Regions from separate parts of the Mixta mediterraneensis genome, predicted to be linked through region 2. Evidence: predicted binding sites of a transcription regulator. Region 2 holds the regulator's gene; the other holds the start of a gene.
What was found. The regulator Fur, encoded in region 2, represses iron uptake genes when iron is present. The targets are predictions, from matches to a motif close to ATAATAATGAGAACNACTATCAA.
Positions count from the first base shown of each region.

Region 1: QRY16_RS02700 (isochorismate synthase) is a predicted target of Fur. The motif match lies at 1,399-1,421, and genes of this name have one in related genera.

Region 1 covers NZ_JASUAZ010000002.1:192,620-196,038, forward strand. The annotation lists gene QRY16_RS02695 ((2,3-dihydroxybenzoyl)adenylate synthase) at 1-182, opposite strand, end outside; gene QRY16_RS02700 (isochorismate synthase) at 193-1,371, opposite strand; gene fepB (Fe2+-enterobactin ABC transporter substrate-binding protein) at 1,549-2,517, shown strand; gene entS (enterobactin transporter EntS) at 2,512-3,419, opposite strand, start outside.
Region 2 covers NZ_JASUAZ010000008.1:43,320-46,738, forward strand. The annotation lists gene glnS (glutamine--tRNA ligase) at 1-658, shown strand, start outside; gene QRY16_RS07545 (hypothetical protein) at 895-1,290, shown strand; gene fur (ferric iron uptake transcriptional regulator) at 1,350-1,793, opposite strand; gene fldA (flavodoxin FldA) at 2,143-2,673, opposite strand; gene ybfE (LexA regulated protein) at 2,809-3,084, opposite strand; gene ybfF (esterase) at 3,246-3,419, opposite strand, start outside.

The DNA.
Region 1 (3,419 bases), on a different contig from region 2:
AGGTTGTCGCTCATATCGTTGAGCTGACGGTAGCTAAACTGGCGATCACCCTCAATCACCGCCACGGCATCGCTGTTTTTATGGCGCGTGAGAATATCGGTCATCGGTACATCAAGCCAGTAACCTTTTTCGCGGTAACGAGCGGCCAGATCGTCCGGCCAGCGGCTGTATAAGATTGTCATAACCTACCTTTTATTGCAGTCCAAATGCGCGAAGCATTGTGTCGAGTTTGACACCGGTTTCACGCCATTCTGATTCAGGTTGCGAGTCAGCAACAATCCCTGCCCCGGCAAACAGACGAACACGTGCGCCATTTACCGTGCCGCAGCGGATGGTAACGACCCATTCGCCGTTGCCTTGATCGTCACACCAACCCACAATGCCGCCAAAAAGCTGGCGTTCGAAGGGTTCCAGTTGCTGGATCAGACGTTGCGCACGCTGATGCGGGAAACCGCTCAATGCGGGGGTTGGATGCAGCAGGCAAGCCAGCGATAAAGCATTTTCATGTTCGTTTAACGCTTCGCCGTCAATTTGTGTCGCAAGATGCCATAAGGTCGAGGTCGTGATCAGCGACGGTACGTTCGGCACCGACAGCAAACGGCTGCGCGGTTGCAGCGTTTCGCGCATCGCATCGGTAACGAGTTTGTGCTCGTGGCGATCTTTACCGGAATTCATCAGGGTTTCGCCCGCCGCGCGATCCCGTAGACTGTCGCTGTCACGACGTGCCGAACCCGCCAGCGGACAAGAGCTGAAATCCCGCCCTTGCTTGCGCAGCAGCAGTTCCGGGCTGGCGCCAACCAGCGCACCGCCTTGCGGCAGCGGCAAGTGAAAGTGATAACTGGTGGGGTTTTGCGCCACAATACGCTGCATCAGCGCGGCAGTATCAACTGGCTGCCCGGTGACAATATCCATCAGGCGCGACAACACCACTTTGTCCAGATCGCCCCGCTGGGTGGCAGCGACAGCTTGCGCCACCATATCGGTAAACTCCGCGTGGTCCGGCACGGCGGTACGGCGGCGCACCTGGGGCAGGGCTGCTTCAACCACCGTTGCTGGCACTTTCAAATCGGCGCGATTAAAGGTTTGATATGTCTCAGGAATAAGCAGTGCAGCAGGCTGGTTGACGTCAAACGGGATTGCGCCCACCAGAATCGGGTTGGCGATGCCCTGTTTTCTTGCCGACGCAAAATGGTGCTGCAATTGTTGTTGAAAATCGCCGGTTAACACATCGCCATCTTTAACTGGCGTTGTGATGGTAGTGAAACAACCCTGAGTTGTCAGGCTGCGCCACGGCGAAGTAAACAGAAAGCCCCGACACAGGGCCGAGAAATCCTGCAACAAAGGATTTTCAAACGTCAATGTTTCCACCATAATTTCCACCTATAAATGATAAGAGAATTAATAATGATTATCATTTGTATTGTGGCTCTCTAAGCTACGTTGATTAGCCTGAGGTGTCAATAAATTCGCGGCATTTCTACTGCGTTTTCATGCTAAATCAGCATATCCAGCAGGGTTAATGTCACAGCAAAAGGTGGACTGGATCTTATGTATAAACGTGGTTTTTGCACTTTCATTGTATTTTTCTTCATCAGCAGCGTGCTGTGGAGTCACGCCGCGCAAGCTGAAAACGGCTGGCCGCGCACCATCCAGGGGATCAACGGCAGCGTCACTTTACCGCAGCCACCAAAGCGTATTGTTTCCACTAGCGTTACATTAACCGGCTCCTTACTGGCAATTGACGCGCCGGTGATTGCCAGCGGCGCGACGGCCCCGAATAGTCGCCTTGCTGATGCACAAGGTTTCTTTCGTCAATGGGGAGAGGTCGCGAAACAGCGTGGAGTTAAGCGTTTATATATTGGTGAGCCAAGTGCTGAAGCCATCGCTGCTGAGGCACCTGACTTGATTGTGGTGAGTGCAACCGGTAATGATTCGGCCATTAAATTAGTCGATCAGCTTTCTGCCATCGCGCCAACATTGGTCGTGAATTATGACGATAAAAGCTGGCAGCAGTTAGTTGGCGTACTGGGCGAGGCTACCGGCCATGAAGCGCAAGCAGCAGCGCGCATAAAGGCGTTTGACGATCGTGAAAATGCATTAAAAAGTAAGCTGACACTGCCGCCTCAACCCGTTTCTGCCATGGTATGGAATGGTGATGGCCGGGCGGTAAATCTGTGGACCGCTGAATCTGCACAGGGCAAGCTACTGCAGCAGCTGGGTTTTGAGTTAGCGGCACCGCCCACCAATATTCAGCAGGGGCACAGCATGGGCCAGCGTAAAGACATCATTCAGCTTTCAGGCGAGAACCTGGCGGCGGGCCTGAACGGTAACAGCTATATGCTGTTCGCCGCCGAGGATAAAACCGCTCACGCGGTAATAAATAATCCGTTCCTGGCACAAACGTCGGCGGTGAAAAATAAGCAGGTTTACGCACTGGGCCTAGAGACCTTTCGTCTCGATTATTACAGCGCCAGCCGTTTGCTGACGCGTCTGGAACAGTTATTCGTTAAATCATAATTGTTCCGCCAGCGTCGGCGCGGGCGGCTGATACTGGCGTAAGCGCCTCATAACCCGCCACATCAACAGACCCAACAGTGCGGCAGCAAAACCAAACAGGCTTGCCGCCTGTTGCGGCAGCAGCAACGAACCCATTGAACCGATAATGGCAGCACCAATGGCATCGCCGGTGACGTTTTGCGCCGTCCACAGGCTGTTGATTCGTCCCAGCAGCGCATCCGGCGTCAGTGCCTGAATCATGGTGTACTGCACCAGGCTATTGATCGCGCTGAAGTAGCCAAACGCTACCAGGCACAGCAATCCCAGTTCAAAAAGCGGCATCAGGCTGAACAGGCCCAGTGCAACAAAGGCGGCAAACGCGCTTGCCAGTATCAGCACGCCGGGACGTGGAGAATGGGCCAGGCGGCCGCTGGTCAACGCGCCGATGGCCGCACCAAGCGGCACCGCCGCATACATCAAACCGAGCTGGTTTATATCGATCTGCCAGTGCGGGGCCAGTGCGGGATAAAGGACGCGTACCGCACTGGCTAACGTCACCAGAGCGCCAATGAATGCCGCCATGCCCACCAGCGGGCTGGCAAACAGAAATTGCACGCCGGTTGCCAGCGCTTTGAGCGGATGTTCACGCGGTTGTGGCGGTGGCGGCAAAGCGGGTAATTTCAACAGCGTTAACACGGTGAGTAATGTCCCGAAAGCGGTTAAACCGTAATTCCACGCCACACTGCCGTGCGCGATCACTAATCCGGCAACCGCAGGTGAAAGAATGGACCCGAAGCGCACCGTCAACATGGTAATCGCCCCGGCTTTCATAAGATTTTCACGGCCCACCAGCGCTGGCGTCGCGGCTAATAGCGCCGTAACGCCAATCGCGCCAAAGAAGCCGTCCCACAAACCCAGCACGA
Region 2 (3,419 bases):
TGAGAACGCGCCACGTGCAATGGCGGTGCTGGATCCACTGAAGGTCGTGATTGAAAACCTGCCTGCAGGGCATAACGAAAACATCAGTATGCCGAATCATCCAAATAAAGCGGAAATGGGCACGCGTGAAGTGCCGTTTAGCCGTGAAATTTGGATTGATCGTGCTGACTTCCGTGAGGAAGCGAACAAGCAATACAAGCGTCTGGTGTTGGGTAAAGAGGTACGTCTGCGTAATGCTTACGTCATTCGCGCGGAACGTGTCGCAAAAGATGAAGAAGGTAAGATTACCTGCATCTATTGCACCTGTGATGTAGATACACTGGGCAAAGACCCTGCAGACGGTCGAAAAGTTAAAGGTGTGATTCATTGGGTTTCAGTCGATCACGCACTGCCTGCAGAATTCCGTCTTTATGATCGCCTGTTTAGTGTGCCAAATCCGGCGGCTGCAGAGGATTTTCTTTCGACCATCAACCCAAATTCGCTGGAAATTAAACAGGGTTTTGTCGAGCCAGGCTTGAAAAATGTGGAAGCGACTTCACCCTATCAATTTGAGCGTGAAGGTTATTTCTGCGCTGACAGCTCTTACTCAAAACCTTCTCAACTGGTGTTTAACCGCACAGTGGGGCTGCGTGATACCTGGGCAAAAACTGGCGATTAAAGTTTTTCATCGCTGACATTACAAAAAAACAAAAGGGCGAATAATCGCCCTTTTTTATGGCTGTAATTTTTGTCAATGCAGCCGTTTATGCTGACATACAGAAATTGCTCATTTTGGGCAAAATTGTGAGAAATGCGAGTTTAGTAAAATTAATCTATTACAGGATGTGAAATGATGATTTTCAGGTAGGCTATGCGCTTTAGAGCGTTGCTATGCGGGTTTTAAAAGGAAAATAAATGACCGATATCGCCCAGGAAGCCAAACACAGTGTTGTTGTTTTACATCAATTAATTGAACGTATTTTCAGCCGGTCTGCAATAGTTGATGACAGCTTTCAGCTCTTACTTTCCCATTTCCATCCTGATTTTTGCATGATAACGCCACAAGGAAAACAGCTAAATTTAAATGAGGTTGAAGAACTATTTTATCAGCTGCAAGGGCAGCGTGAGGGAATGCGTATTGCTACCAGCGAGCATGTGATCATTTCGCAACATATGAATGAAATCACCATCCAGTATCGTGAACTGCAAATGATGAACGGTAAAAATCAGAGCCGCATCTCACTGGCAATCCTTGATTGCAGCACTTCTATTCCGCGCTGGCGCTACCTGCAGGAAACGCTCGTTGCCTGACGTTCAGACAGAAAAAAAGCCGGTTAAAACCGGCTTTTTCATAGGGCTGCATGGCACGTTTATTTATCGTGAAGCGTTTCGTCTTCACGGCAGTCACCCAGCGAGCAGTGACCATAGAGATACAGGCTGTGGTTCGTTAATTTAATGCCGTGGCGCGTGGCGATTTCATGTTGACGGGTCTCAATAGACTCATCACTGAACTCGATGACTTTGCCGCAGTCCAGGCAGATCAGATGATCATGATGATGCTGTTGCGTCAGCTCAAAGACAGATTTACCGCCTTCAAAGTTATGACGCGTCACGATGCCCGCATCATCGAACTGGTTCAAAACGCGGTAAACGGTCGCTAAACCAATCTCTTCGCCCATATCAATCAGGCGTTTATATAGATCTTCCGCACTGACGTGATGGCATTCAGGTTCCTGAAGCACTTCCAGAATTTTCAGTCTGGGCAGCGTGACTTTCAGGCCAGCCTTCTTTAATGCGGTATTGTTGTCAGTCATGCGGATTTTGTCCTGTTACTTTAATCACTTTTGTGGCGCTTGGCCTTGAATGTCGATCTACACCCATTCTCATTTGCGTCTCATTATAGAACTGAAGCAGCGAAATGAAAACCGAGGGGAAATGCGGGAAATCACCGTTAGCTGTAAGGCATGTACCGAGCCGGGGAATTTCTGCAGGGTTCTGTTAACATTTCGTTCAGCCTCATTTCTTATCCAGAAAAATAAGCGGATGACCGATAGGGGTATTCTACAGGTTAAACGAAGAAAGTTAAAAAAATGTGGCTATTATTTCTATAGGAATTTTCTTTGGCTCAATGTGAGCCAGCGCCCACATTGAGTCAGAGAAGCTTTACGCTTCGATAATTTCTTTGAGCTGAAGCTCGTCAAAAATCTGCTTAACCCATTTATCAACGCGTTCGTTAGTTAGTTCTGGCTGACGGTCTTCGTCGATAGTCAGACCGAGGAAGTTTTTATCGTCAGCCAGGCCCTTAGATGCTTCGAAGTGATAGCCTTCGGTTGGCCAGTGCCCAACAATGATAGCGCCGTTCGGTTCGATGATGTCACGAATGGTGCCCATCGCATCACAGAAATATTCTGCATAATCTTCCTGATCGCCACAACCAAACAGGGCGACCAGCTTACCGTTGAAATCGATCTCTTCCAGCGTGGGGAAAAAGTCATCCCAGTCGCACTGCGCTTCGCCATAATACCAGGTTGGGATGCCCAGCAGCAGGATGTCAAACGCTTCCAGATCTTCTTTGGTGCTTTTTGCGATGTCGTGCACTTCAGCAACGTCTTTACCCAGCTGTTTCTGGATCATTTTTGCAATGTTTTCGGTGTTGCCGGTATCGCTGCCAAAGAAGATGCCTACGATTGCCATGGGTAAAATAACCTCTTAAATCCTGATGATGAGTTGTGTGCTAAAGCAGCACATTTCTGCGAATAATAGCAGACGAGGCAAAAGCGCGGAACTCGTAAAGCCGCGACATTTGTTTCTGCGTGCGTTTTGTTGGCTTCAGTCCAGCTTGAGTTGTGCCAGCAACATCTGTTCGATCAGTTCGCTGCGGCTGAGGTTACGTTGTTCCGCCAGGGTATTCAGCGCCTCAACGGCTTCACGGTTCATTTTCAGTTCGACACGGCGTAGCCCGCGCCCTTTGTCACGTTTCAGTTGATTGCGTTTATTGATACGCAGTTGTTCATCGCGCGAAAGCGGGCTGGTTTTAGGGCGACCGGGTCGACGCTCCTCAGCAAACAGATCGAGCGTGGTGCGGTCAGTGTGTTCTTTTGCCATGGCTTAATGAAACTGAATGGGCGCGAGCTCAGGCCGCGCAGATTATAAATTATTGGCGCTTACCGCGACAAAAATGATCGGCGGCAAATTTTTAGCGCGCCATCATACTCCACGCTAACCGCGTGCGCCAATCCTAAACTTTTGCTGACAGGTATTTGCTTTTAAAGCGCAAAAAAACGGCGGATGCTGCGCAAAACAGCATCAGGCTTCTCGGCATGGACCCAATGTCCTGCGCCATTGATGACATGTGCCTGCGCTGCCGGAAACTGTTTTAATAATGTGTCGCGATATTGATTATCCAGATAGGCAGAATCACCGCCGCGAATAAATAAAAC